3 regions of the Streptomyces aquilus genome follow, and region 3 is predicted to be linked to each of the others. Evidence: riboswitches for the same ligand, from Rfam matches in the RefSeq annotation. Region 3 holds a riboswitch; each other region holds the start of a gene.
What was found. Region 3 has a riboswitch for cyclic di-AMP ahead of EJC51_RS23735 (M23 family metallopeptidase). Riboswitches for the same ligand answer to the same signal wherever they lie in the genome.

Region 1: it holds a riboswitch for cyclic di-AMP, as region 3 does, so the genes downstream of both, EJC51_RS28665 (transglycosylase SLT domain-containing protein) here and EJC51_RS23735 (M23 family metallopeptidase) in region 3, are expected to answer to the same signal.
Region 2: it holds a riboswitch for cyclic di-AMP, as region 3 does, so the genes downstream of both, EJC51_RS29750 (C40 family peptidase) here and EJC51_RS23735 (M23 family metallopeptidase) in region 3, are expected to answer to the same signal.

The regions. Positions count from the first base shown of each region.
Region 1 covers NZ_CP034463.1:6,205,747-6,215,568, forward strand. Annotated here, with positions in the region: gene EJC51_RS28630 (GntR family transcriptional regulator) at 1-589, opposite strand, end outside; gene EJC51_RS28635 (M56 family metallopeptidase) at 754-1,695, opposite strand; gene fahA (fumarylacetoacetase) at 1,956-3,182, opposite strand; gene EJC51_RS28645 (carboxylate--amine ligase) at 3,425-4,663, shown strand; gene EJC51_RS28650 (FAD-dependent oxidoreductase) at 4,738-5,934, shown strand; gene EJC51_RS48875 (hypothetical protein) at 5,949-6,554, opposite strand; gene EJC51_RS28660 (HAD family hydrolase) at 6,728-7,534, shown strand; gene EJC51_RS28665 (transglycosylase SLT domain-containing protein) at 7,626-8,072, opposite strand; cyclic di-AMP (ydaO/yuaA leader) riboswitch at 8,076-8,258, opposite strand; gene EJC51_RS28670 (CocE/NonD family hydrolase) at 8,481-9,822, opposite strand, start outside.
Region 2 covers NZ_CP034463.1:6,430,440-6,440,261, reverse strand. Annotated here, with positions in the region: gene EJC51_RS29760 (M23 family metallopeptidase) at 1-1,118, shown strand, start outside; gene pcrA (DNA helicase PcrA) at 1,218-3,701, opposite strand; cyclic di-AMP (ydaO/yuaA leader) riboswitch at 3,942-4,111, shown strand; gene EJC51_RS29750 (C40 family peptidase) at 4,120-5,256, shown strand; gene EJC51_RS29745 (tellurite resistance/C4-dicarboxylate transporter family protein) at 5,347-6,351, shown strand; gene EJC51_RS29740 (hypothetical protein) at 6,329-6,682, opposite strand; gene EJC51_RS29735 (C40 family peptidase) at 7,182-8,240, shown strand; gene EJC51_RS29730 (DUF4062 domain-containing protein) at 8,290-9,822, shown strand, end outside.
Region 3 covers NZ_CP034463.1:5,185,512-5,195,333, reverse strand. Annotated here, with positions in the region: gene EJC51_RS23755 (MarR family winged helix-turn-helix transcriptional regulator) at 1-266, opposite strand, end outside; gene EJC51_RS23750 (dihydrofolate reductase family protein) at 375-1,502, shown strand; gene EJC51_RS23745 (alginate lyase family protein) at 1,598-2,812, shown strand; tRNA gene EJC51_RS23740 (tRNA-Met) at 2,887-2,960, shown strand; cyclic di-AMP (ydaO/yuaA leader) riboswitch at 3,289-3,446, shown strand; gene EJC51_RS23735 (M23 family metallopeptidase) at 3,458-4,492, shown strand; gene EJC51_RS23730 (aldo/keto reductase) at 4,613-5,557, shown strand; gene EJC51_RS23725 (PrsW family intramembrane metalloprotease) at 5,564-6,883, opposite strand; gene trmB (tRNA (guanosine(46)-N7)-methyltransferase TrmB) at 7,000-7,860, opposite strand; gene lhgO (L-2-hydroxyglutarate oxidase) at 7,900-9,120, opposite strand; gene EJC51_RS23710 (NsdA family TPR-like regulatory protein) at 9,184-9,822, opposite strand, start outside.

The DNA.
Region 1 (9,822 bases), 1.0 Mb from region 3:
GTCCCTGGCCGGTGATCGACTCCAGGAGCCGGAAGACGTCGGTGTTCTCCAGGTCGGCGCCGAGCAGGGCGGTGCCGATGTCGAGCGGGATGTAGGTGAGGTCGAGGGAGAGGGGGAGGCCGTTGAGACGGCGGAGGCGTTCGATGTAGAGGACATCGGTGCCGGGCGGGACGTGGAGGCGTTCGGCGACCGGGTGCGGTGCCGGGGCCGGGCCCATCGTGCGGACCTCGTTGGTGACGGTGCCGTGTTCGCGCAGGGTCTCCGCGAGGCCCATCAGCCGGTCGAGGCCGTGGGGGTACTTCTGGGCGACGACCACGGTGCCGACACCGGGGAGGCGTTCGACGAGGCCTTCGGCGCGCAGCAGGTCCAGAGCTTGGCGGACCGTGTTGCGGGAGGCGCGGTAGTCGGTGGCGAGGGTCGTCTCGTGCGGGAGCGTGCCGTCCTCGAAGCCGCCGGAGAGGAGCTGGTGACGGAGGAGATCGGCGAGCTGCCGCGCCTGGTCCGCGCGCAGCCGACGCCGCGCGCGGTGGGCGGCGACGGTGGTCGCGCCCTGGCCGGCGTGGTCGCGGATGCGGTCGGAAGGGGGCATGGCGGGAACCATACCGAGGAGGTAGGGAAGGGAGTGTTGCGGGAGTGTTGCGCCACTGGCCGGGCGGTCGATTCAGCCGTTGACCTGGGAGTTTCGGGTGGTGGGGGAAAGATCTGCCACCGCGGGAGATAAGGACGATGGCCCGCGGCGAGGTGCGCCGCGGCTCACGCCAGTGCGGTCAGTCCCGGCCCGAAAGCGATCAGCAGCGGCACCAGCGGCACCAGCCCCGCCACCGTGGCCGTGACCGCTCGATGCCGGCGGCCCAGCCGGGGGCGCGGCTGGAGCAGCCGGTCCACGCGCTCGCCCAGGAGCCGGTGGCTGGAGGCGCAGGACAGCACTCCCCGGTGCTGGTTGAGCTCGATCAGGGCCAGTGCGGTCGTCAGATGGCCGCAGCGGCGGGAGGCCGTGTCGTCCGCGGCGAGTTCCACCAGACGGTGGGTCTGTTCGCAGAAGTAGGCGAAGAGCGGGACCCGGGGGAAGCCGGTGGCCAGGGCCGTCGACAGGTGCAGCAGCCAGTCGTGGTGGGCGCGGGCGTGGTCGCGCTCATGGGTGAGGACGGCGTCCAGCTGTACGTCGGTGAGGCGGTGCAGCGCCCCGGTCGTCACCACCAGTTGCGGTGGGCTGCCCGGCATCCACCAGGCGTCGGGGTACTCGTCCTCAAGGACCAGCAGCGGGCCGCGCGCGGCCTTCTCCAGTCCGCCGGGGAGCTCGGGGGCGCGCTCGCGCAGGTGCGCCCTCGTCCGGCCGCGACGCCGGCGGGCCTCGACCAGCTCGCGGGCCAGCATCGCCGTCGTCCAGGCGGCGCCGCAGGCCAGGAGCAGGGTGAGGACGGTGGCCCAGACCGGGGCGGCGGACAGGTCGTAGGCGGCGGTCACGGCAGGCGGCGCCGGGGCGAAGACATGGTCGCGGACCGTGTGGAAGACGGCGGCCGCGCCCAGGACCAGGGCGGTCAGGTTGCACATCAGCACGGTGGCGACCAGGCACTGCCACACCCACAGCGCGACCACGGGCTCCCGCTCGGGCCAGTCGGCCCGGGTCAGCGCGCGCGGCACCGGAACGGCGGCCGTCAGGGCGACGGCGCTCAGCAGGAGCAGGCAGACAGTCATGCCACGGGCTCCGGATCCTGGTCGGCGTAAGGGAAGGGACGGCGAGAGGGTGCTGACGGGGGGTGCGGGTGCTGACGGGGGGTGCGGGTGGTGCCGGGTTGTGCGGGTGGTGCCGGGATGTGCGGGGTTGTGCCGGGTCCTGCGCACACCGTCCGTCGCCGTCAGTATGACGGCGCCGGGCGGCTCATGGCAGACCTCGACGGCACCCCTGCCCGTCACCTCAACTCACCCTCGACTCCCTCGGTTCCCCATGACGCCCTCTATCCCAAGGCCTGCCCCACGATCCGCCCCGCCACCTCGCCCAGCCCGACCCGCACCCCGTCCGGTCCCGGGGCCCACGCCGACAGGGTCACCACGTCGCCGTCCTCCAGGAACGTCCGCTTGCCGTCCGGGAGTTCGAGGGCGTCCCGGCCGTTCCAGGTCAGCTCCAGCAGCGAGCCGCGCTCCCGTTCCGCGGGGCCGCTCACCGTGCCGGAGCCGTAGAGGTCGCCGGTGCGCAGGGACGCCCCGTTGACCGTCAGGTGCGCCAACTGCTGGGCGGCCGTCCAGTACATGGAGGAGAAGGGGGGTTCGGAGACGACGTGGCCGTTGACGGCGACGGAGATACGGAGGTCGTAGCCGCCGGGTTCGGCGTCGGCGCCGGTGTCGTCGAGGTACGGAAGCAGCTCGTGCGTCCGCTCGGGCGGGGCCACCCGGGCCTCCTCCAGGGCGTCGAGCGGGGTGACCCAGGCCGACACGGAGGTGGCGAAGGACTTGCCGAGGAAGGGGCCGAGGGGGACGTACTCCCAGGCCTGGATGTCACGCGCCGACCAGTCGTTGAGCAGGCAGAGGCCGAACACGTGGTCCCGGAAGTCGGCCAGGGCCACGGGGGAGCCCATGGGGGACGGCGTGCCGACCACGAAGCCGACCTCCGCCTCGATGTCCAGGCGCACCGAGGGGCCGAAGACCGGCGCCGGGTCGGTGGGGGCCTTGCGCTGCCCGGAGGGGCGTACGACGTCGGTGCCGGAGACCACGACCGTGCCCGAGCGGCCGTGGTAGCCGATGGGGAGGTGCTTCCAGTTGGGGGTGAGGGAGTCCGCGGCGTCGGGGCGGAAGATCCGGCCGACGTTCCGGGCGTGGTGCTCGGAGGAGTAGAAGTCGACGTAGTCGGCGACCTCGAAGGGGAGGTGCAGGGTCACGGACGACAGGGGGTGCAGGAACTCCGCGACGGTGGACTGATGGGCCGGCACCGTCACCCACGCCGTCAGCGCGCGCCGGACGTCCGACCAGGTGGTGCGGCCGGCCGCGAGCAGCGGGTTCAGGCAGGGCCGGGCGAGGAGGGAGGCGTAGGGCGAGCCGAGTGCCAGGGCCGCCGCGCCCGCGTCGAGGACGTGGTCGCCGAGGCGGACGCCGACGGTCCGGTCGGTGGCGCCGGGCGCGGAGAAGACGCCGTAGGGGAGGTTGTGCGGGCTGAAGGGGTCGCTCTCGGGCAGATCGAAGGGGGGCATGGGGTGCGGCCTCGCTCTCCATCGCTTCGTAGGTCGGAGCACTGCGTACGCATGTGGTCGCGCCACACGTTACGGCTGAGTTACCTGTCTCGGCAGTGCCTAAAGAGTTAGCAATGTCCTGATAAGCATCGGTCGGAGGCGGCAATTCCGGCTTAGCTTCCTTTGGGGACAACGGGCGGGATGGGGCCGTTCCGTGGACGGGACACGTGGGGGGACCCGTGGCCAGGAGTGCAGACGTGCGTGTGCCGTTCGAGCCCGACAGAGAGGTACCGGGCTTGATCGTGAAGTTCGGCGACTATCCGCTGCACCACGGCGGGGTCGGCGCGATCCGCAGCCTGGGCCGTCTCGGCGTCCCGATGTATGCGATCACGGAGGACCGTTACACGCCCGCCGCCACGTCCCGTTACCTGGAGAAGGCCTTCGTCTGGCCGACGACGGGGACGGAGGAGCCGGAGCGTCTCGTCGCGGGCCTGCTCAGGATCGGCCGCAGGATCGGACGGCCGGCCGTCCTGGTGCCCACCGACGAGGAGGCCGCGGTGCTGATCGCCGAGCACCGCGTCGAACTCGGCGCCCGCTTCCTCGTGCCGCCCGTCGAGCGCGGCCTGCCGCGCCGGCTGGCCAGCAAGCAGGGGCTGCACGAACTCTGCGTGGAACACGGCATACCCAGCCCGACGGCCGCCTTCCCGGAGTCCTACGACGACATCGTCGCGTTCGCCGACAAGGCCCGCTTCCCGGTGGTGGCCAAGAACCGGGAAGCGTTCGTACGGCGCACCCGGCCGGCCGTGAACGGCACGACCCGGATCGGCACCCGGGAGGGGCTGCTCGCCCTGGCCCGTGACTGGGGCGAGCGGCCCGCGGTGATCCTCCAGGAGTACCTGCCGAGGGAGGAGGCCGAGGACTGGATCGTGCACGCCTACTTCGACGCGGACTCCACCCCGCTCGCGATGTTCACCGGCGTGAAGGTCCGCTCCTGGCCGCCGCACGCGGGAATGACGGCGAACGCGTACGTCGTCGACAATCCGGAACTCGCGGACCTCGCCGCGCGTTTCATCAAACAGATCGGCTTCACCGGAATCATCGACCTGGACCTGCGCTTCGACCGGCGCGACGGACTGTACAAGCTCCTCGACTTCAACCCCCGCATGGGCGCCCAGTTCCGGCTCTTCGAGAACGAGTCGGGGGTGGACGTCGTCCGCGCCATGCATCTGGATCTGACCGGCCGCTCCGTTCCGGAGGGGGAACAGCGGGCCGGGCACCGGTACATCGTGGAGAACATCGACCTGCCCGCCCTCCTCGCCTACCGCCGCAGCGGCTATACGACGCCGCACGCGCCGGGGCGGGCGAGCGGGACCGAGCTGGCCTGGTTCGCGGGTGACGACCCGCTGCCGTTCCTCACGATGCTCGCGCGCTTCGTACGACCGGGCGCGAAGCACCTGTATCAGCTGTGGCGGACCAACCACCGCGGCGCCGCCGCCCATTGACCCGCCGAGAGGCGCGCGGCCACAGCACACGCACCACCACGAAGTGACGAAGTGATGTCCTGGGGAGGGACTTCGTGATCCGACCAGTCGCAGTCATCGGCGCCGGGCCCTACGGGCTGTCGACCGCCGCACATCTCAGGGCCCGCGGCATCCCGGTCCGCGTCTTCGGCGAACCCATGGTGAGCTGGCGCGACCACATGCCCGCCGGCATGCTCCTCAAGTCCACCCCGGTGGCCTCCAGCCTCGACGCCCCGCAGCCGGGCCACGGCCTGGTCGACTACTGCGACGCGGTGGGCATACCGCGGCTGGTGACGGACGAGGACATCATCCCCGTGGAGACCTTCATCGCCTACGGCGCGTGGTTCCAGCAGAAGCTGGTGCCCGAGCTGGAGCGGGTGCGGGTCGTGTCCGTCGACCGCGACAAGAGCCAGGGCTTCGCACTGAAGCTGGACTCGGGCGAGTCGTTCGGCGCCCGTGCGGTCGTCGTCGCCACCGGGCTGTCGGGCCTCGCGCATCTGCCCCCGGAGCTGACCCTGCCCGACGGGCCCAGCCCGACCGGCCCCGTCTCCCACAGTTCCCAGCACCACGACCTCAGCCGCTTCTCCGGCCGTGAACTCATCGTCGTCGGGGCCGGTCAGTCCGCGTTGGAGACGGCGGCCCTCGCGGCGGAGGCCGGCGCCCAGGTCAGGGTCGTGGCGCGGGGCCGGGGCAGCGTCGCCTTCGGGGCCCCGCCCTGGAAGCAGCCCCGGCTGCGCCCGGAGTCCCCGTTCGGCCGCGCCTGGTCCCTGTGGGCGCTCAGCTACTACCCCCACCCCTACCGCCGCCTCCCGGCCGGGGCCCGCCACTACCTGGTGCGCCGCGTCCTCGGTCCACTCGGCGCCTGGTGGCTGCGCGACCGCTTCGAGGACAAGGTCCGGGTCAGCGAGGTCCGCCGCGTCCTCAAGGCCGACTCCGCGGACGGCCACCCGTCCCTGTCCGTCCTCACCCACACCGGCCGCACCGAGCGCCTGGCCGCCGACCACGTCATAGCCGCGACCGGCTACCGCGTCGACCTCGCGGCCATGGACTTCCTCGGCCCCGAACTGCGCACCCGACTCGCGGTGAGCCGCGGCGCGCCCAAGCTCGGCGCCGGATACGTCTCCTCGGTGCCGGGCCTGTACTTCACGGGCCTCCCGTCGGCGTCGTCGTACGGACCGGTGATGCGCTTCGTGTGCGGCACGGAGTTCGCCTCACCGCGGCTGGCGCGGCATCTGGCGGCGGCGCACGGGTAGGGCCGGGCGGCGGATCAGATCTCCCCGGACTCCCGCAGCCATGCCGTGAACTCCTCGATCAGTTCCGGCGGGTTGGCGCACTCCGTCGCGTGGGCCTCCCAGCCGGGGCACTCCATGTCGAAGACGACGACCGGCAGCGGGCGGCCGAGGGTCTTCTCGATCACGCCGTCGGCGTGGAGGTGGCGGGCGAGGTCGATGACGGCGTCGTGGAAGTGCCGGCGGAGGAGGTCGGTGCGGGCGCTCAGGTCGTCGTCGTCCAGGACCCGGTCGAGGTCGAACTCGCCGTCGTACCAGGCGCCGAGCCGCTTGACCTCCTCCTCGTACACCCGGCTGCCGACCGGGTCCTCGGGGATGTTGCCGAGCATCTCGAAGCCGTCGAGGAGCCAGTAGGCGTAGTTCCAGCGGACCTCGCCCTCGTCACCCGGGTACCTCTCGCGCTCGTACTGGCTCTCGGTGTTGTAGCCGATGGCCACGTACGGGTGGCGGTCGTCGCCGTCGATGCGCCAGATGCGGAAGGACAGAGCGTAGATCTCGGGCCTGAGCTGCTCGGGGAAGCGTTCGAGGATGCCGACCGCGGCGGTCCGCAGATGGTTCAGGAAGGTCTCCGGGTGATCGGTCATCTCGCGAGCATCTCACCCACCGACCGACGCAACCGGTGGTGTGCGGGCTCCCCTCCGACTCTCAACCGGAGCCGCCGTCAACTCCCAACCGGAGTCGCCGTCGACGGATGTGAAAGCTGCGGCCGTCCGGTTCGCGTCGAGTCGCCGGGGGATTCCATCCGTATTCTCTGATCATGGCCGCACCCACCGCATATTCACTCGTCGCCACTGACCTGGACGGGACCCTCCTCCGGGGCGACGACACGCTCTCCGACCGGTCGCTCGCCGCACTCGCGCGGGTGACGTCGGCCGGGGCCCGGCATCTGGTGGTGACCGGCCGACCGGCCCCGAGAGTGCGGCCGCTCCTCGACGACCTCGGCAGCACCGGACTCGCGGTGTGCGGGCAGGGCGCGCAGGTCTACGACGCCGGCGTGGACCGTCTGCTGTGGTCGGTCACCCTGGACCGGGAGTTGGCCGAGACCGCGCTCGGCAAGATCGAGGCCGAGGTGGGGCAGGTGTACGCGGCCGTGGACCAGGACGGGGTCGACGGGCTCACGCTCATCGAGCCGGGGTATCTGATGCCGCACCCGACGCTGCCCGCCGTGCGGGTGGGCCGCCGCGACGACCTGTGGTGCGAGCCGATCAGCAAGGTGCTGCTGCGCCACCCGGCCCTGACCGACGACGAGTTGGCGGCGACCGCGCGCGGAGTCGTCGGTTCCCTCGCCACGGTGACGATGTCGGGCCCCGGCACCGTCGAACTCCAGCCATGCGGCATCACCAAGGCGACGGGCCTCGCGCTGGCCGCCGAGTACCTCGGCCTGGGCCCGCGGGACACCCTCGCCTTCGGCGACATGCCCAACGACATCCCCATGTTCGACTGGGCGGCCCACGGCGTCGCGATGGCCAACGCCCACCCCGAACTCAAGGCCGTGGCCGACGAGGTGACCTTGTCGAACGAGGACGACGGCATCGCCGTCGTCCTCGAAAGACTCTTCCACTAGGCCCCTGCGGAAGGCTCTTCAACCAGCCCTCGGCGAAAGGCTGTTCAAGCAGTCCCCGACGAGAGACTGTTCAATCAGCCCTCGGCAGACCTCAGTACGCGCCGTACACGTTGTCGATCGAGCCGTACACCGCGGCCGCGTAGTTGCAGGCCGCGGTGATGTTCGCGACCGGGTCGTAGGAGTCCCACGACGTGCCGGCCACGTGGTACGCGTTGAACGTCGGGTCGATCACCTGGAGCAGGCCCTTGGAGGGCGTGCCCGCGGCGGCGTTGGAGTCCCAGTTGTTGATGGCGTAGGGGTTGCCCGAGGACTCGCGGATGACGTTGCGGTAGATGCCGTCGTAGGTGCCGGGAATGCCGTTCTGCGCCATGACCTGGAGCGAGGCGCGGATCCAGCCGTCGAGGGTGTCGGAGTAGCCGAGCGAGGTGGCGGTGACCGTGGTCGTGGTGGCCGCGGACGCGGTGGTCGCGCCGACGACGGGGAAGGCGAGTGCGGCGACGGCGGCACCGGTGACGGCGAGCTTGCGGGACAGACGCATGACGAAGTTCCTCTCCGGCGCCTGCGAGGTGAGCTGTCGGGTTCGGGCGGGAGCTGCCCGGCCATGCCGAAGAAGGCATGACTTCACCCCAAGCCGTACCGGCGCGTCCGAAGACGTCCGGCCCGGCGACTTACCTGGGTCCCCCGCTCCTGCCGTGAAGTTCTCTGGGTGAGGTGAGCGGTCTACGGGCGGCGGCAGGATTCGGCGTCCGCCCGGGCCCGGAACGTATGCGACTGCACATGTCCGAAACAAGTACCGGATTCACAGATCGCACCTGTTGACCTTGGTGTCCGGCTTGCGCGCCCCGGAATTCCGGGGTTTTCGGACAGGGTGAGGGCAGGGTGAAGTGAGCCAACTCACCGCGGAGAACGAGAACGGCAAATCGGGCAATCAACCCTCAACTGGCGGTTAACCGGCGGTCCGTGGAATCCGCTTCTCCCAGGTCCGGTGGAAGACCACCTCACCGCTCTCGGTGCAGATCACCTCGTTGGACGTCAGGAACTCGGTCGCCGCACAGGTGATCTCCGAGCGGGTGCGGACGGTGGTGTCCCAGCCCAGCTCCGGCCGGTGCAGCCGGATCGACCAGTCCGAACGGGCGCGGGCCGACAGCGGGTCCGCCTCCTGGATCGTGTACGTCTCCAGCGCGTCCTCGGTGAACTCCAGGCCGTCGGGGTAGAAGCGGGTGCCGCCGTAGCGCGGGTCGACCTCCAGCCGCCACTCGCCCTTGGCGACATCCCGCACGACCAGCCGCTCGGGGCGGGGCTCGTCGAGGGTGGCCGGGTAGTTCACGCCCAGGGGTTCCGACTGCTCGGGCTCGCCGAAGCCGATGCCGGTGTCCGAGTCCACGTCATGTGTCCTGACCGGCAGTTCGAGGAAGCTGCCCGCCGGGTCCAGTGTGAAGCCGGCGTCGGACTCGGGCTGCGGCCAGATCCACGGCCAGTACGCGGAGGAGACCGCGAGCCGGATGCGGTGCCCGGGCGGGAAGACATGCCCGATGCCGTTCAGCTCGAAGACGACCTCCCCGCTCGCCCCCGGCTCCCACGGCACCGCCCGGTCCCGCCCGTGCCGCGCCGACAGGTTCAGCACGCCCCGGGTGACCAGCGTCGACGACCCGTCCGGCGCCACATCGCACAACCGTGCGATCACCTGCCCGCGCGGCACCTCGCACGTCACCCGCAACCGCACCCGGGGCCGCCCCAGCACCCACGTCTCCTCACCCACCGCGAACTCGAAGCAGGCCGACCGGGCGTCCTCCTCCCGCTGGTCCGGCGGCAGGTCGGCGTCGTTCCCGAACGGGAAGAAACGCCCGGCGTCCACGCCCGTGTGCTGCGGGGAGCGGACGAGGACAGGGGCGCCCTGGAGGCCGTACGAGACCGTCGTGACGTGCGGGGAGGGCCAGGCCGGCTCGCCGACCCAGCGGCCCGGGAGCGTGTCGTAGACCGTGGCGGGGCGGTGGGAGTCGCTGACCCAGGACCGCAGCAGGGGTTCCCGCAGGACGCCGGTGTCGACGCCCTTGAGGTGCTGGTCCCACCAGCGCAGGGTCTCCTGGAGGAAGCCGATCGCCGGGCCCGGCGGCAGCCCGCGGTCGGGGTACTGGTGGGACCAGGGGCCGATCAGCCCGCGGACCCGGTCCGGCGGCAGGTGCTCGACCAGCCTGAGCACCGTGTCGCGGTAAGGGTCGTGCCAGCCGCCCACCGCCAGGACCGCCGCGTCGATCGCGCCGTAGTCCTCGCAGACACTGCCGTGCCGC
Region 2 (9,822 bases), 1.2 Mb from region 3:
CGCCGCAGGTCGGCGCGGTGGACGCGAGCGGGCAGTGGGACGCGGGCGCCTGGCTCCAGCCCGACCAGTCCGGGAACGCGGCCGACCAGACCCAGCACTGGCAGTGGGGCACGCAGGCCTTCGACACCGGCGCCTACGACGCCACGCAGTGGAACTCCGACGGGGTCACGCCGGACCACGAGGAGCCCGTCGACCATCAGTCGACCGCGCTGTTCGAGCAGGTCTCCTACGACGAACCCGCCGCGCACGACACCGAGTTGAGCTCCACCGGCGAACTGCCCGCCCTCTCCGAGGACGACAGCGACGCCGCCCCGCTCCTCGACGACCAGGAAGACCCCACCCCCGCCCCGGGCTCCCGCATGGCCGCCCGCAACGCGGGCCGTTCCCGCCGCCGTACGCCCGCCAAGCGCTCCGCGCTGATGAAGATCGCGGTGCCCTCCGCGTGCGTCATGGGGGTCACGGGCATCGCGGCCGCCTCCATGGGCAGCATGAGCGACGGCAAGGACACCTCGACGACCGCGTCCGACGCGACGACGAAGTCCGTCAAACCGTCCGCCGCGAACAACAAGCTGGACACCCAGCTCGAGTCCCTCTCCGCGGGCGCCGACGACTTCGCCGACCGGGCCAGCCGGACGCAGGAGCGCATCGACCTCAAGGCCCAGCAGGAGGCCGAGAAGAAGAAGGCGGCGGAGGAGGCGGCCCGCAAAGAGCGGCTGCGCCCCAAGTTCGCCCTCCCGGTCGCCCAGCACGGCCTCAGCGCCTACTACGGCCAGGCCGGCGTCAACTGGATGTCCGTGCACACCGGCATCGACTTCCCGGTCTCGTACGGCACGACCGTGATGGCCGCGACGGACGGCGTCGTCCGGACGCAGTGGAACAGCGCCTACGGCAACATGATGATCGTGACCGCGAAGGACGGCACGGAGACGTGGTACTGCCACCTCTCCAGCTACCGCGTCGCCTCCGGTACGACCGTCAAGGCCGGTGACCCGATCGCGTACAGCGGCAACTCGGGCAACTCCACCGGCCCGCACCTGCACTTCGAGGTCCGCCCGGCCGGCGGCTCGGCGATCGACCCGCTGCCGTGGCTGCGCAGCCACGGCCTGGACCCGACGTAAGCATCGGGTTTTTAGGGGCGCGGGGCTGAGTCGATCAGCGGCTCCGCCGCGGGGCGCGACCAGCCCCCACCGGCCCGCAGTCGAAAAGCCCCCGTACCGCTACAGCTTCTCCACCGGCGCATACCGCAGCAGCAACCGCTTCGGCTTGGCCTCGCCGAAATCGATCGTCGCCTCGGCGTTCGCGCCCGTGCCCTTCACCGCCATGACCGTGCCCAGCCCGAACTGGTCGTGGGTGACGCGGTCGCCCACGGCCAGCGAGACCACCGGCTTCTCCGACGAACGGCTCGTGGCGAAGCCGGACGCGCCTCGCGCCGAGGAGCGGGAGCGGGAGGACGACAGTGTGGCGGCGACACCCGAGACCGGGCCCGCCGGGGCCGCGGTGGCGCCGGTGCGCTTCCACTCCACGTGCTGCTCCGGGATCTCCGACAGGAAGCGCGAGGGCGGGTTGTACGACGGCTGTCCCCACGCGCTGCGCAGCGACGAGCGCGTCAGGTACAGCCGCTCCCGCGCGCGCGTGATGCCGACGTACGCGAGCCGCCGCTCCTCCTCCAGCTCCTTGGTCTGGCCGAGGGCGCGCATGTGCGGGAAGACGCCGTCCTCCATGCCGGTGAGGAAGACGACCGGGAACTCGAGTCCCTTGGCGGTGTGGAGCGTCATCAGGGTGATGACCCCGGAGCCGTCCTCGTCCTCGTCGGGGATCTGGTCGGAGTCGGCGACGAGCGCGACCCGCTCCAGGAAGGCGGCGAGCCCCGGGGACTCCTCGCCCTCCGCCGTCTCCTGCTCGAACTCCAGGGCCACGGCGGCGAGTTCCTGGAGGTTCTCGATCCGGGTCTCGTCCTGCGGGTCGGTGGAGGCCTGCAACTCGGCGAGATAGCCGGTGCGTTCGAGCACCGCCTCCAGGACCGTCGCCGGTCCCGCGCCGGAGTCGACGATCGTACGGAGCTCCTCCATCAGCACGTTGAACCGCTTCACGGCGTTCGTCGACCGCGCGGCCATGCCGTACGCCTCGTCGACGCGCTTGAGGGCCTGCGGGAAGCTGATCTTCTCGCGCTGGGAGAGGGCGTCGATCATCGCCTCGGCGCGCTCGCCGATGCCCCGCTTGGGGACGTTGAGGATGCGGCGCAGCGGCACCGAGTCCTCGGGGTTGGCCAGCACCCGCAGGTAGGCCAGGACGTCCCGGACCTCCTTGCGCTCGTAGAAGCGGACGCCGCCGACGACCTTGTAGGGCAGGCCGACGCGGATGAAGATCTCCTCGAAGACTCGGGACTGGGCGTTGGTGCGGTAGAAGACGGCGACATCGCCGGCCTTCGCCTCGCCCGCGTCCGTCAGTCGGTCTATCTCCTCGGCGACGAACTGCGCCTCGTCGTGCTCGGTGTCGGCGACATAGCCGGTGATGCGCGCGCCGGCGCCCGCATTGGTCCACAGGTTCTTGGGGCGGCGGGACTCGTTGCGCTCGATGACCGCGTTGGCGGCGGACAGGATCGTCTGGGTGGAGCGGTAGTTCTGCTCCAGCAGGATCGTCGTCGCGTTCGGGTAGTCCTCCTCGAACTGGAGGATGTTGCGGATCGTCGCGCCGCGGAAGGCGTAGATCGACTGGTCGGCGTCACCGACGACGCAGAGCTCGGCGGGCGGGACGTCGAACTCGTTCGGCGGGACGTCCTCGTCGTGCGCACCCGTGCCTACCAGTTCCCTGACCAGGGCGTACTGGGCGTGGTTGGTGTCCTGGTACTCGTCGACCAGGACGTGCCGGAAGCGGCGGCGGTAGTGCTCGGCGACATCGGGGAACGCCCGCAGCAGGTTGACCGTCGTCATGATCAGGTCGTCGAAGTCGAGGGCGTTGGCCTCGCGCAGCCGCGACTGGTACATGGCGTAGGCCTGGGCGAGGGTCTTCTCGAAGCCGTCGGTGGCCTGGGCGGCGAAGTCCTCCTCGTCGATCAGCTCGTTCTTGAGGTTGCTGATCTTGGCGCTGAAGGACTTGGGCGGGAAGCGCTTGGGGTCGAGGTCGAGGTCACGGCAGACCAGGGCCATGAGGCGCTTGGAGTCGGCGGCGTCGTAGATCGAGAACGACGAGGTGAAGCCGAGCTTCTTCGACTCCCTCCGCAGGATGCGCACGCAGGCGCTGTGGAAGGTCATCACCCACATCGCGTTCGCGCGCGGGCCGACGAGCTGCTCGACGCGCTCCTTCATCTCGCCCGCGGCCTTGTTGGTGAAGGTGATCGCGAGGATCTGGCCCGGGTGGACATTCCGCTCGGCCAGCAGATAGGCGATGCGGTGCGTGAGCACGCGCGTCTTGCCGGAGCCGGCGCCGGCCACGATGAGCAGCGGGGTGCCGGAGTGCACGACGGCGGCCCGCTGGTTCTCGTTGAGCCCCTCGATCAGCGCCGCCGCGTCCAGGGCCGGGCGCGGGGCGCCGTCGCGGTAGTACGCGTCCCGGTCCGGCGGTACGTCGAACTTCCCGCCGAACAGATCGTCCGGAACGGGTTCCGGTCCGTGCTCGTCCTCGGGCGGCGGCGGGGGTTCCTCCTCGTGGCCCTGGGGGGCCTGGAGGTTCGCCAGGAAGCTGTCGTCAAAGAGGCCTGTCATCGCTCTCCGAGTCTAGGGCTCCCCACTGACACCCCGCCGCCGCCCCGAGAATTCGGGCCCTCTCACCCTCCAGGACCCCACCGTCACGTTCCGTGAGAAACCGCGCGATCTTCTCCCCCGCCCACCCAAGGTCACGAAAATGTATCGGGCCTATCGGACATCAACCTTCACAGGGGCCACACCCGTTGGCTACCGTGCCGGTCAGGCCGTACGACCCCCACCGGCGAACGTCGCCGGGCCGCGCGGCCTCCGCCGAGTCCGGTGCGCCGCCATGGCAACCGGAGCCGGGGACCCACACCGACCTTGGGGTGAATCGGCCCACTCCCTCTCGGGGACGGCCGTAGGGCACACCTTCCGAACCACCCGCCCGAACCCGACAGCTAACTCGGTAGGCGGAACATGGAAGGAGTCGCCTCCCTTGGCGTCGCACGCAAGGCCACGTCCTGCGGGAACGCGCGTAGCAGGCATACGCACCCCCGCGCTCGCAACGGCCGCCCTCACCTCCGTGGCCCTGCTCTCCCAGACGGCCACCGCCGCCCCCTCGACCGACGACAAGCCGAGCCTGGAGGAAGTCGAGAAGAAGGTCGACGACCTCTACCGGCAGGCGGAGTCGGCGACCGAGAAGTACAACTCGGCCAAGGAGAAGACCGCCGCGCAGCGCAAGGAGGTCGACACCCTCCTCGACGACGTCGCCCAGCGCACCCAGAAGCTCAACGAGGCCCGCGAGGAGCTCGGTTCCTTCGCCGCGGCCCAGTACCGCACCGGCGCCTCCGCGCCCGACACCGCGACCTTTCTGCTCGCGGACACCCCGCAGGACTACTTCGACCAGACGCAGCTGATGGGCCGCATGACGGACCGTCAGAAGGGTGCGGTCGACGACTACATCAGCGCCCAGTCCGCGACGATGAAGAAGCGCCAGGAGGCCACCGAGAGCCTGGAGACGCTCACCGGCTCGCAGGCCGACCTGAAGACCGCCAAGGCGACCGTCCAGCGCAAGCTCTCCGCCGCGCGCGAGCTGCTGTCGCAGCTGACCGCCGAGGAGAAGGCGCGGCTCGCGGCGATCGAGAAGAAGAAGCAGGAGGAGGCCGCCCGCAAGGCCGCGGAGCTGGCGGAGCAGCAGAAGGCGGCGGAGCAGAAGGCGAGCCCCTCCCCCTCCGAAACCACCCAAACCACCCAAACCGCCGACTCCTCCTACGCGACCAAGGCCGACAAGGCGCTCGCCTTCGCCCGCGCACAGGTCGGCAAGCCGTACGTCTGGGGCGCCACCGGCCCCGAGTCCTACGACTGCTCCGGCCTCACCCAGGCCGCCTGGAACGCCGCCGGCATCTCCCTCCCCCGCACCACCTACGACCAGGTGAACTTCGGCACCACGGTCTCCCTCGCCAACGCACAGCCAGGTGACCTGGTCTTCTTCTACGACGACGTCAGCCACGTCGGCCTCTACATCGGCAACGGCATGATGATCCACGCGCCGAAGCCGGGAGCGTACGTCCGCGAGGAGTCGATCTACTACGACGGCGAGTCGGCGATCCACAGCGTGGTGCGCCCGGCCTAGGCGTCGCCCCTCCGCGCCCCGCGCTCTTTTCTCCACGCCCGCGCGCGTGCCCCGCTCTGATCCCCCCACGCGCTCCTTAGCATCGCTTTCATGTCCGAGACGCCCCATACCTCCCCCCTCCGCACCTGGTGGGCGCAGCGCCCGCCCGCCGCCGGTTCCGCGGTGATGGCGACCGGCATCGTGTCGGTCGCCCTGCATCTGACGGGGTACGAGGTGATGTCCCGCATCGCCCTCGTGCTGGCGTGCGTGGCCTGGGTGGTGCTGGCCGCCGGCTTCGCCGTACGCCTGCTGCGGGAGCGTTCGCGCTGGGTGGCGGAGGCCGAGACGCCGGGCGCGCTCACGGCGATCGCCGCGACCACGGTGCTGGGCACCCGCTTCTCCGCCCTGGACTGGCAGCGGCTCGCCGAGGCGCTGCTGGCGCTGGCCACGGTGCTGTGGCCGGTGCTGATCGTGCTGGTCATGGGGCACTGGAAGCGGCGGATGCCGGGCGCGGTGTTCCTGACCTGCGTGGCGACGCAGGGCTTGGCGGTGCTCGGCGCGACGCTCGCGGGCGCGATCTCGACGGCGTGGCTCGCGCACGCGGCGCTGGTGCTGTTCTGGCTGGGCCTGGTCTTCTACGGCCTAGCCCTGGCCCGCTTCGACCTGCGCCAGGTGACGACGGGCGCCGGGGACCAATGGGTGGCCGGCGGGGCGATGGCCATCTCGGCGCTGGCGGGGTCGAAGCTGATCGCGGCCGACAGCGCGAGCCTGTACCTGTGGAACGCCGACGACCGGGGCGTCCTGCGCGCGGTGACCGTCGCTCTGCTGATCCTCGACCTGGCCTGGTACGTCGCCCTGCTGGCCGCCGAGTTCGGGTGGCCGCGTCCGCACTATGACGTCCGGCGCTGGGCGACGGTGTTCCCGATGGGGATGACGTCGGCGGCGACCCTGTCCGTGGCCACCGCGCTCGACGTGTCGTGGTTGAGGACGCCGGGTCAGGTGCTGCTGTGGATCGCGGTGGCGGCGTGGCTGGCGGTGGCGGCGGGTGCCGTGGCCTCCGCCCGGGCCGGCATCGGAGCCGACGAACCTCCCCTCACGTCCACAGCACCGCGATGAAGACGTTGGCCACGGTCAGCGCGCCGACCAGCCCGAACAGCCCCTTCTCCACCTTCTCCTCGTCCCGCTTGACGTAGACCAGCCCGAGGATCACGACCAGCAGCGCCAGCTTCACGCCGATCTTGACGTTGTTGACGTGCTGGTCGTCCGCCTGGTTGAGGCCGACCAGGATCGCGCCGGTGACCAGCATGGTCAGCGCGCCGTGCAGCATCGCGGGGACGAAGCGGGCGGTGCCCTGCCCCATCGCCTTCATCTGCGTGAGAAAGCCGCCGAGCAGCGAGGCGATGCCGATGATGTGCAGGCCGACGAAGAGATGGATGAGTACGTCCATGGCCCCGGAGCCTAATCAGGGCCACGTCCACCCCAGCACACCACCCCCGTCTCCCCCCTCCCTTCGGAACGTGCATATATGCGCCCCATAGCACCGCACCGCCCCCGCCCGCTCCGGAATCCGCAGTTCGGTCAGCACCCCGCGTGAAGCGAAATGCGCAGCGCAGGGATCACGCTCACATGCGGACACGCACCGGTCCCCTGAGACCAGTTCCGCGCAACCCGTTACCCCCACGACACACACAGGTTTAGCGTCCTCCACCAGGTGACCGGCTCCCCACCGCCGCCCGGGCCAGGGGCGGCAGTCGATCACCACCGCCGAGAAGGTCCGGCGGCGGCCCGCTCCCCCTGTGTGGGCCGCCGCCGGACGCGTGTCACCGCCCCGGGCGGCCGTACGACGCTCCCCCTGGCGTCGGCATGGCCGGTGACGGCCCGGGGCGGCCCTCCGGTCCTCCGGACCAGGCGGTAGCTCGTACGGTACGAAAGGACGTGCAGTCCACGTGGCAGCGCACCGCAAGCCCAGACAGCGCTCGGTAGGCGGCAATACGGCCCGTACAGCGGCGACGATCGCCCTGGCGGGCGCGGCGACCGCGACGGCATTCGACGGGACCGGGCACGCCGAGCCGAACCTGACACCGGCTCAGGTGAAGGCGAAGGTGGACAAGCTGTACCAGGAGGCGGAGGTCGCCACCGAGAAGTACAACGGCGCGAAGGAGAAGGCGGACGCGGCCGAGGAACGGCTGAAGACGCTGCGCGACGAGGCGGCACGCAAGACGGACAAGCTCAACTCGGCGCGGGACGCCCTGGGTTCGATGGCGGCGGCACAGTACCGGGAGGGCGGCCTGGACCCGTCCCTCCAACTGGCGCTGTCCTCCGACCCCGACCACTACCTCGACAGCGCGGAGTTCGTGGACCGCGCAGGCACGCGCCAGGCGGCATCGGTGGCGAGCGTCCGCAGGCAACTCCGCGAGATCGAACAACTCCGAGGCGCCGCCCACATCGAACTGGCGTCGCTCAAGTCCCGCCAGGCGGAGCTGAAGCGCCACAAGAAGACGATCACGACGAAGCTGGACGCGGCGCGCCGCCTGCTGTCCCAACTCCCGCCGGAGGTCCGGGCGTCGGATGTCCAGCGCGCATCCAGGGACTCGTCCACGGGCGACTCCCGCGCCGCCCTGACCCCCACCACCGCAGGCAGGGCGTCAGCCCCCAACTCCCGCGCCGCGGCGGCCGTTTCCTATGCCTACTCCAAACTCGGCAGCCCCTACGTCTGGGGCGCCACCGGCCCCGACGCCTTCGACTGCTCGGGCCTGACCCAGGCCGCGTACCGCTCCGCGGGCATCTCCCTCCCCCGCACGACCTACGCCCAGATCGACGCGGGCCGCCGCGTCTCCCGCTCCGAACTCCAGCCGGGGGACCTGGTGTTCTTCTACTCCGCCATCTCCCACGTCGGCCTCTACATCGGCAACGGCCAGATGATCCACGCGCCGAACCCGACGGCGCCGGTACGGATCGCGCCCATTGACGAGATGCCGTTCGCGGGGGCGACGCGGGTGGTGTGACCAAGAGGCTCTCGCTGGCGCCGTGCCGCCGGTACCTTGTCCTCACCGCGTGAGGAGCGAGGTACGCAGGGTGAAGGTCTATCTGTCGTCCACGGTGTCGGACCTGGAGAAGTACCGGGCGGCGGTACTGGCCAGGCTGCGCAAGCTTCCGCTGGACGTCATCGCGATGGAGGACTACGCGGCCTTCGACGAACGGCCGCTGGAGAAGTGCCTGGCAGATGTGGCGAGTTGTGACGTCTACGTCGGCCTCTTCGCCTTCCGCTACGGATACGTCCCCGACGTCGGCCCGCAGAACCCGGACGGGCGGTCGATCACCGAGCTGGAGTACCGCAAGGCCGGCGAGGCGGGCCGCAAGCGGCTGATCTTCCTGGTCGAGGACGGAGCCTCGTGGCCGATGGGTCACGTCGACGCGCTCACCGACCCCGCCGCGCCTTCGGCCACGGGCATCAAGCGCCTGCGCGACGAGCTGAAGAAGGTCCACGGCATCGGCTGGTTCACCAACCCCGGTGACCTCGCCGCGGACGTGGTGTCGGCGGTGGCGGCCGATCTGCAGTTGCCGCCGGGTGCCCTCGCCCCGCCCAGGCCGGTAGCGGAGCCACCGCATCCCCGGAAGCTGGTCCATGACCTCCATCTGCTGCACGCGCCCAAAGACCGCGATGCGGCAGCCCAGTTGGCCGCGGCGGTAGGGGCGATGTGGAACGTCACCACATCCTCCACCGCACTCCTCACCTCCACACCCCAGGAGATGCTCACCCTGGACCGGGCCGTGACCGCGGCCCGCACGGTCGGCCTCCTGCTGTCCCCGCCCCTGACGACCATGCTCGGCGAGAACCCCGACCGCACCCGCCGCGTCCTGAACCTGGCCCGAGCCCGCACCGGGCGCCCCCTGCTCGGCATCAACGCACCGGGCTCGGACCCCGGGACGGCCGCCGCCGACGCCGCCCAGTGGGGCATCACCGAGACACTCACCGAGTCCGCGACCCTGACGCTGCCCAACCGTCTGCACGCGGCCCTCCTGCAGACCATCGGACTCCAACGCCCCGACCACGAGATAGGCCTGCCGGTCGTGGTGGTGGCCATGACCGGTACGGAGGCGGACGACCTGCTCGGTACGGCGTCCGGGCAAGTACGGGACATCATCGAGGGCCTCGGTCTGCCCCCGGAGTCGATCCGCGCCCGGTACGGCACGACACGGGCGGACTGGAAGCCGTTCGGCGCCGAGGGCCTGACCGCCGGCCAGGTACTGGAGTCCGCGGTGTCGGGCGTCAACGATCCCGACCTCCTCCTGCGCGGCAGAAAGATCAGACTCCAGCCGTACCTCTTCGACGACCTGCTCTCCTACGACCTCGCCCACTCCCTCGTCTTCCAGGACATCTCCCGCAACGGCTGCCTGGTGGTGGCCGACGAACTCTCCCTGCTCCAACCGGACTTGGACGCGGCCTTCCGCGCATCGCCGCTGTACGAAGGCCCTCAGGTCTCCCTCATCACCCTCTCCCCCGGCGACCCCGCCGCCGGCACCCCGCACGAACTCATCCGCAGCGTCCTGGCCGAACGCCTCCACCACACCCACCACCGCTTCGGC
Region 3 (9,822 bases):
TCCCGCCCGACCAGCCCGTCCTTCTCCAGCCGGGTCACGGCGTACGTGAGCCGCGGCCGCGTGATCTTCAGCCCCTCGGCGAGATCGGTCATCCGCAGCCTCCGCTCCGGCGCCTCGGAGAGAGTGGAGAGGATGGAGTAGTACAGGTGCGGCATGCCGGCGTCCTGCTGGAGCTGCCGGTCGATCGCGTCCTCCAGGAGGTGCGTCGCGGCGATGTACGCGCGCCAGGCGCGCTGCTCCTCGGGGGTGAGCCAGCGAGTCGTCATGCCCCCAGTGTAGGTTTGCTTCAAACTTGAACCAAGAGTGCCACGTCACAGCACGCCACCGCGCGCCGCAGCACGCCACCGCACATCTCAGCGAGAGGGACCGCGCCGATGCCCCACCCGTACGTCCTCCTCTCCGCCGCCGTCTCCCTCGACGGCTATCTCGACGACACCGGCCCCGACCGGCTCCTGCTCTCCTCCCCGGCCGACTTCGACCGCGTCGACGAGGTCCGCGCCTCCGTCGACGCGATCCTGATCGGCGCCGGCACCATCCGCGCCGACAACCCGCGCCTGCTGGTGAACTCCGCGGAGCGCCGCGCGGCCCGGGTGGCGGCGGGCAAGCCGGAGTACCCCCTGAAGGTCACGGTCAGCGGCTCGGGCGACCTGGACCCGCAGGCGCGGTTCTGGCACACGGGCGGCGACAAGGTCGTCTACACGACGGACAAGGGCGCCGAGCGTGCCGAGGCGCACGGCCTCGCCGCCGACGTCGTCTCCCTCGGCGCCGACCTCGACTGGCACCGGCTCCTGGCCGACCTCACCGCCCGGGGCGTGGACCGCCTCATGGTCGAGGGCGGCGGCCGCATCCACACCCAGCTCCTCCAGCTGGGCCTCGCCGACGAACTCCAGCTGGTGCTGGCCCCGTTGTTCGTCGGCACCCCGGAGGCGCCCCGCCTCTTCGGGCCCGGCGGCTACCAGGGCGGCCGGCTGCGGCTGGTGGAGACCCGGCGGATCGAGGACGTGGTCCTCATGCGCTACGAACCCACGGCCCCCGGCACCGGCCCGCGCGCCACGCCCGCCGACCACCACTGGCTCCGCCTGGCCTGCGAACTGGCGACGCTCTGCCCGCCCTCCCGGACCGCGTTCAGCGTCGGCGCGGTCGTGGTCGCCGCCGACGGCACGGAACTCGCCCGCGGGTACTCGAGGGAGGGCGACGACCCCGTCGTCCACGCGGAGGAGGCGGCCCTGGCGAAGATCGACGCGCACGACCCCCGGCTGGCGTCGGCGACCGTCTACAGCAGCCTGGAGCCCTGCGCCCGCCGTGCCTCCCGCCCCGCGCCGTGCGCCCGGCTGATCCTCGACGCCGGGGTACGGCGGGTGGTGACGGCCTGGCGGGAGCCGGACACGTTCGTGACGGCGGCGGACGGGAACGGGCTGCTGGTGGCGCACGGGGTCGACGTCGTCGTACTGCCGGAGTACGAGGAGCGGGCGAAGGCGCCGAACGAGCACCTGCTGTCGTAACGTCAGCCGGCCGCGACCACGGCGGCCGTGGCCTCGGCCGACCGATCGGACCAACAGATCCTGCGCCCCGGCAACCCCCGGTCCACGCTTCCCCTATGAGGCCCCGACTCACCGCCGCTCTCCTGCTGGCCCCGCTCCTCGCCACCGCCTGCGCGGGGACCGGCGCCGACACCCGCACCATGGCCCGCGCCCTCCCCCCGGACACCGCCTTCACCCACCCCGGCGTGCTCGTCAGCGAGGCGCAGCTGGAGGCCGTGAAGAAGAACGTCACCGCGGGCAAGCAGCCGTGGCTCAAGGCCTACCTCGACATGCGGGACAGCAAGTACGGGGCGTACAAGTACCGGCCCGAGCCGTACGCCAGCGTCGACTGCCCCGGTGGCGACCACGCCGACCGGCCCGCGCACGGCTGTGTCGAGGAGCGCGAGGACGCCATCGCCGCCTACACCCAGGCCCTGCTGTTCCGGATCACCGGCAAGCAGCAGCACGCCGTGAAGGCCAGGGAGATCATGGACGCCTGGTCGGCGACGATGCGGCGGCACACCGAGGAGGACGCCGGGTTGCAGACCGGGTGGGCCGGGTCGACGTGGGCGCGGGCCGCCGAGATCGTCCGGCACAGTCCCGGCGCGGGCTGGCCGGCGGACCGGGTCGCCCGGTTCGAGACCATGCTGCGCACGGCGTATCTGCCGACCGTCACCCGCAAGGTCCCCGACTACAACGGCAACTGGGACCTCGTGATGACCGACGCGGCCATCGGGATCGCCGTCTTCCTGGAGGACCGCAAGGCCTTCGAGCACGCCCTGGAACGGTTCCGCGAGCGCGTGCCCGCCTACTTCTACCTGGCGAAGGACGGCAAGCTGCCGCTCACGCCCAAGGGGTCGACCGTCAACACCCCGCAGAAGCTCACGACGTACTGGTTCGGGCAGCGGACGTACAAGGACGGCATGTCCCAGGAGACCTGCCGCAACTTCAAGCACGTCGGCTACTCCGTCGCCGCCACCGCCCACATCGCCGAGACCGCCTGGCACCAGGGCATCGACCTGTACGGCGAGGTGAAGGACCGGCTCAAGAGCGCCCTCGCCTTCCACGCCCGGTACCAGGCCGGGGAGTCCGCCCCCGTGTGGCTGTGCGGCGGCAAGGTGGACCGGAACATGGGGCCGGACCTGGAGGTCGCCCTCAACCACCTGGAGAACCGCCTCGGCATGGCCGTCCCGGCCGCCCACAAGCTCGCCGAGGAGACCCGCCCGGCCGGTACCGACAACCTCTTCGTCTCCTGGGAGACCCTGACCCACGCGGGCAATCCCGGCAGCTGAGAACCGCTCGTGAGCTGGGGCGACGTAAAGGTGGCGCGAGGGGTCCCGCGGATGGCGTATGCTGGTTTCACCGACGCGGGGTGGAGCAGCTCGGTAGCTCGCTGGGCTCATAACCCAGAGGTCGCAGGTTCAAATCCTGTCCCCGCTACTGAAGGCCCAGGGCCGGAATCCAGATCAATGGATTCCGGCCCTGAGTCGTTGTCCGGGCCCTTTCCGGCCGTCGGAGACATGGGCGATGTCACGGCCGGTGATCAGGCGAGCGCCCTCCGCATAACAACTGACATACCGTCAATACCTGTGAGTCTCCTGTGGGTCTCCGGGGGCGGGGTCAACTCGCCCGTTTTTCACCGGCCATGACCCCTACGTCCTGCCGAAAAAGGTTAATGATCAAGCAGAACAGCTTGGAATCCGTACCCCGGGTCTATTAACGTTCGATAACGCAGCGCGGTCGTCCCAGCCGTCACAAGAGTCGGCTCCGTGCGCACGCGCCGAATCCCGCAAGGGAACCGGGGAACCACCAACTTGGGGTGAATCACGCGGAAGTCGCCGTGGCAGCACGGCGGTTATACGCGCGTAGGAGACCTTCCTGCTCCGAACCCGTCAGCTAACCCGGTAGGCGAGAAGGAAGGAAAGGAGCACGCCCACGTGGCGTCAAACCGGCCTGCCCCCGAGGCCCCGTACGTGCCGAGCCAGCGCAGCACCGATGCCTTCGGCTACGGCAGCTACCACCACGACGAGGGCCCGCAGGACGTCTGGAATCCCACCGAGGACTCCCTCCGCCCGCCGCGTGGCAAGCACCGGGTGGCCAAGCAGCGCGGCGGGGGACTCGCCCGCAGCTCCACGGTCCTGGGCGTCGGTGTCATAGCCGCCGTCGGCGCGGGCGGCATGGCCAGCGCCAACACCGGCAAGCCGCCGGTCTCCATCTCGATCCCCGACCTGCCCAACGTGGGCGGCGTCTTCGGCGGTGACGACGAGGCCCCCAAGGGTTCCGCCACCGCCCTCAGCAGCCTGGCCACCAGCGCCACGCGGACCGCCGAGAGCGGCTCGGACGCCGGTGAGGCGCTGCGCAACCGGATCATGGCGCAGGCCGAGAGCCAGCAGAACCAGGTCGACAACAAGGCGCAGCTGGCCGCCGAGGCCGAGGTCGCCACGCAGACCGCGAAGGCCGAGGCCGCCGCGCTCAAGCAGGCCGCCGACGACGCCGCCGCGGCGAAGAAGGCCGCCGAGGAGAAGGCCGCGAAGGAGGCCGAGGCCAAGCGCCTCGCCGAGCTCGCCAAGCAGTTCACGCTGCCGACCTCCTCGTACACGATCACCTCGACCTTCGGTCAGGCCGGCTCGCTGTGGTCCTCCGGCTACCACACCGGGCTCGACTTCGCGGCCCCCACGGGCACGCTGATCAAGGCGATCCACAGCGGCACCATCACGGAGGCCGGCTGGGCCGGCTCCTACGGCTACCGCACGATCCTCACCCTCGACGACGGCACCGAGCTGTGGTTCTGCCACCAGTCCTCGATCAGCGTCAGCGTCGGCCAGAAGGTCAGCACCGGCGACGTCATCGGACGCGTCGGCGCGACCGGCAACGTGACCGGCGCCCACCTGCACCTGGAGGTCCACCCGGGCGGTGCGGACACCGGCATCGACCCGATGGCGTGGCTGCGGAGCAAGGGCCTGAACCCCTGACCTCTCAGAGGCGCGCCTCTCTCTGAACCCCGGCGGTCCTGACGCTCACCCCCCGACGTCAGGGCTGCCGGTCCGCTGTGTACGGAATACCGGCTTCCGGCGCAGGTGTTGATCCCGTACATGACTTCTCTTCGCAAGCTGGGCACGTCCGATCTCGAGGTCTTCCCGCTCTCCCTGGGCGGCAACGTCTTCGGCTGGACCGCCGACGAGGCGCAGTCCTTCGCCGTCCTCGACGCCTACGCCGCCGCGGGCGGCAACTTCCTCGACACCGCCGACTCCTACTCGAACTGGGTGGAGGGGAACTCGGGCGGCGAGTCCGAGACCATCATCGGCAAGTGGACCAAGGCGCGCGGCAACCGCGACGACGTCGTGATCGCCACGAAGGTCAGCCAGCACCCGGAGTTCCAGGGCCTGCGGGCCGCCAACATCAAGGCCGCCGCGGACGCCTCCCTGCGCCGCCTGGGCACCGACCACATCGACCTCTACTACACCCACTTCGACAAGCCCGAGGTGCCGGTCGAGGAGATCATCGGCGCGCTGGACGAGCTGGTGACGGCGGGCAAGGTGCGGCACATCGCCGCGTCCAACATCTCGGCCGAGCGGCTGGAGAAGTCGCTGGCCTTCTCCGAGCGCGAGGGCCTGGCCCGGTACGTGGCGCTCCAGCCGCACTACAACCTGGTCTCGCGCGAGACGTACGAGGGCGAGCTCCAGGACCTGGCGGAGCGCACCGGCCTCGCCGCCGTCCCCTACTTCGCGCTCGCCTCCGGGTTCCTCACCGGCAAGTACCGCGACGGCGAGGTGGTGGAGGGCGCCCGGGCCGCCGGAGCCGGCAAGCACCTGGAGACCGAGCGGGGCCGCAAGGTCCTCGCCGCCCTCGACGACGTCGCCGAGGCCCACCGCGTGCCGGTCGCCACGATCGCCCTGGCCTGGCTCGCCGCCCAGCCGACGGTGACGGCCCCGATCGCCTCGGCGCGGGTGGTGGACCAGCTGCCGGCGCTGCTCAAGGTCGCGGAGGTGACCCTCACGGAGGCCGAGGTGGAGCGGCTGACGGAGGCGTCCGCGTAGCTTTCGTCAGGTCTGGTAGGGGTTGTACGCGGGGTACGGCGCCGACTGCTGGCCGTACCCGTACACCCCGTACATCGGCCACGGTGCCGCCACCACCGGGACCGGCGGTGCCGTCGTCCGGGCCGCGTGGTCGAGCGCCGGGCGGGCGACGTCCCGCCGGGCCCACAGCTCGTGCAACAACTCCCTCTCCCGTACGACGAAGTCGGCGCCGGCGCGGCCGCGGCGCCCCCGGTGCCGCAGGAACGCCAGCGACGTCGCGTACGCCTCGTACTGCGCCACCGCCCGCGCGGCGGGCCGTCCGGCGTGCCGGCGGGCGTACTGGCGGGCGATGCGCCGGGCCCGCATCGAACTGAGCGCGAAGGGCTCGGCGGGGGTGAGCCAGCCGGCCACGGCGTAGGCGGGCAGTTCCTCGCGGACGGTCCTCAGCTCGCGCTGCCGGGTCCAGATGACCAGCCAGGTCAGCAGCCCGAACGCGGGGACCATGAAGGCCGCGTACACGGCGAAGAAGCCGTACTCCCCGAAGGTGGACGAGCCGTTCCAGACGGCGTGCATGCCCATCGCGAGCAGCAGGCCGGAGAGGGGGACGAGGACGCGGCGGAGGTGGTGGCGGTCGGCGGAGAGGGCGGCGATGCCGAAGCCGATGCCGGTGAGGACCGTGAACAGGGGGTGCGCGAACGGGGACATGATCACGCGCACGAAGAACGTCGCCGCGGTCACGGACGCGATGCCGCGGTCGCCGGTGAGCTGGTCGGTGCCGAAGGCGGTGCCGAGGTAGAGGATGTTCTCGGTGAACGCGAAGCCGGTGGCGGTGACCCCGGCTATCACCACGCCGTCGACGATCCCGGTGAAGTCCCGTCTGCGGAAGAGGAAGACCAGCAGGACGGCGGCGGCCTTCGCGGACTCCTCCACGATGGGCGCTATGACCGTGGCACCCAGGGTGTCCGCGCTGGACGGGTCGGCTGTCGCCGTGGCTATCCATCTCGTGGCGAAGCTGTTGGCGACGATCGCTATCAGCGCGGCCGCGCAGGCGCCCCAGGCGAAGCAGAACAGCAGATTGCGCCAGGGGCCCGGTTCGACGCGGTCCAGCCAGCGGAACGCGGCTATCAGCAGCGGCACGGGCAGGATCGCGAGGCCGAGGCCGACCAGGAAGCCCTCGGTGCCGGTCTGCTCGCGCACCAGGGCCAGGATGACGAGCCCGGACAGGGCCAGCAGGGTGGTGAGGGCGCCGTAGCGCACCGACTTCCGCTGCCACCAGTGCGCGTGCCGCAGTGCACCGCCGGCGGGGCCGGTGGGAGGGTGCGCGGGGTACGGGGGAAAGGTGGCCACGGCATTGACCTTAACGAGGGGGGTGGCTGCGGTGCTTGTCTCTGCTCGGTTCTCTGTCGCCTTCTCTTGCCTGCTCTATCGGTTCCTGTCGCTGCCCTGTCGCTGCCTATCGCTGCCTATCGCTGTACGCGACGGAACAACAGGTCGTTCACGACATGTCCCTTGTCCAGTCCCTGGCCCTCGAAACGGGTCAGCGGCCGGTAGTCGGGACGCGGCGCAAAACCGCCGTCGGCCTGGGTGTTCTCGAAGTCCGGGTGCGCCGTGAGCACCTCGAGCATCTGTTCGGCGTACGGCTCCCAGTCGGTCGCGCAGTGCACGATCGCGCCCGGCTTGAGGCGGGTCGCGGCGAGGCTGAGGAACTCCGGCTGGATCAGCCGCCGCTTGTGGTGCCGCTTCTTCGGCCAGGGGTCGGGGAAGTAGACGCGCAGCCCGTCGAGGGAGTCGGGGGCGAGCATCTCGCGCAGCAGGATGATGGCGTCGCCGTTGCCGACGCGGACGTTCGGCAGGCCGTTCTGGTCGGCCAGGTTGAGCAGGTTTCCCTGGCCGGGGGTGTGCACGTCGACGGCGAGGACGTTGGTGCCGAGGTCGGCGGCAGCCATCTGCGCGGTGGCCTCACCCATGCCGAACCCGATCTCCAGGACGACGGGGTGGGCGTTGCCGAACAGCTCCTCCAGGTCGATGACCCCCCGCCCGTCGATGTCCAGCCCCCATTTGGGCCACAGCCGCTGCAACGCGTCGGCCTGCCCGGCGGTCACCCGGCTCCGCCGCGGCTGGAAACTCCGGATCCGCCGCTCGAAGTGCGACCCGGCGGGGTCCGGCTTGGGCCCGTCGGGGAACCGGGGCTCACCTTTGGACCGGCTGTGCCGGACGGAGACACCGGGGGCGTGCTCGGACGCTTCGCCGGAGGCGTGCGGGGCCGGCTCACCGGGGGTGGCGGCGGGCCGGGGGGCTTCGGGGGTGTTGGGGGAGTCAGACACAGTGGGGTCGATTTTACGGGCGTGGCCGCGCCGCGTCGCTCAGCTGCCGACCAGCGCCTCCAGCGCCCTCCTCGCCACCTCCCGCCCGATCGGCAGCGAAGCCGTCGCCGCCGGGGACGGTGCGTTCAGTACGTGGACCGTCCGCGCGCCCTCCTTGATCAGGAAGTCGTCCACCAGCGTCCCGTCCCGCAGCACGGCCTGCGCCCGCACCCCCGCCGCCGTGGGCACCAGGTCGTCCTCCCGGACCGCGGGCAGCAGCCGCCGCACCGCCCGCGTGAACGCCGCCTTGGACACCGACCGGCGCAGCTCCCCGGCCCCGTACCGCCAGTGCTGCCGCGCTATGTGCCACGACCCGGGCCACGCGAGCGTCGCGCCCAGCTCCCGAGGCCGTACGACACCCCACCCGTACCCCTCGCGGGCGAGCGCCGGCACCGCGTTGGGCCCGATGTGCACGCCTCCGTCGATCCCGCGCGTGAGATGCACGCCGAGGAACGGGAACGCCGGGTCCGGCACCGGATACACCAGCCCCCGCACCAGCTCGGGCCGCGCCAGCTCGTAGTACTCGCCACGGAACGGCACGATCCGCATCTCCGGGTCGTCCCCGGCCAGCCGCGCCACCTCGTCGCAGTGCAGCCCCGCGCAGTTCACCAGCACACGCGCGCGGAGCACGTCCCCGGCGGTGGTGCGCACGGCGACGCCCAGCGCCGGGCGCCGGTCGATCCGCTCGACCCGCGCGCCGTACCGGATCTCCGCCCCGGACGCCGCCGCGAGCTGGCGGGCGACGCCGACGAAGTCGCACACGCCGGTCGTGCCGACGTGTATGGCGGCGAGGCCCTCGACCTCCGGCTCGTACTCGGAGATCTGGGCGGGGCCCAGCTCGCGCACCGGAATGCCGTTCTCCCGGCCGCGCTGCACCAGGCCGTGCAGCCGCGGCAGCTCGTCCCGCTCGGTGGCGACGATCAGCTTGCCGGTGACGGCGTGCGCGATGCCGTACTCCGCGCAGAACTTCACCATCTCCGTGGCGCCCTTGACGGCGTACCGCGCCTTGAGCGACCCGGGGCGGTAGTAGATCCCGCTGTGGATGACCCCGCTGTTCCGCCCCGTCTGATGCCGGGCCGGGCCGGCCTCCTTCTCCAGGACGGTCACCCGCGTCCCGGGCGCGGCACGCGTGATCGCGTACGCCGTGGACAAGCCGACGATGCCCCCACCGATCACGAGCACGTCACAGTCGTAAGCGACGGCCGAGCGCACGTGCACCACCTCCCACCTCGATAGTGCACTGCGCCACTGACAGTCCCTTCAAACGCGGGACACGACAGCTGCCTAGGCGGGAGCCATCAGCAGCGGCCTCGCCCGCTCTCGCAGCTCCACCACCCGCGGCTCGTCGCCGTACGGCTCCAGGCGGTGCAGCAGGTCCTTCACGTACTCGGTGGTGCGGGCCGACGAGATGCGCCCCGCGACCTCCACCGCCCGCACGCCCTGCTCGCATGCCGCATCCAGATTGCCCGACTCGAGCTCGGCGACCGCCGAGACGACGAGCCGCAGTCCGTGCGAGCGCACGAACTCCTCCGTCGGCTTCGACAGCGCCTGCTCCGTGAAGCGGCGCACCTGGCGCGGTGCCTTGAGGTCGCGGTAGCACTCGGCCGCGTCGGCGGCGAACCGGTCGTAGGAGTAGAAGCCGAGCCAGGACGGGTCCTGGTCGCCGTCCCGCGCCCGCTCCAGCCAGCCCTCGGCGGCCCGCAGCGCCGCGCCCGCCGCGTGCGCGTCACCCGCGCGTGCGTGGGCGCGTGCCTCGACGAGGCGGAAGAAGCTCATGGTCCGGGCGGTCGCCAGGCCCCGGTTGCGTTCCAGGGCGGCCTGGGCGAGGTCGACGCCCTCGTCGCCGAAGCCCCGGTAGGTCGCCTGGAGGGACATGGAGGCCAGGACGTAGCCCCCGAGGGGGACGTCGGCCGCCGCGCGGGC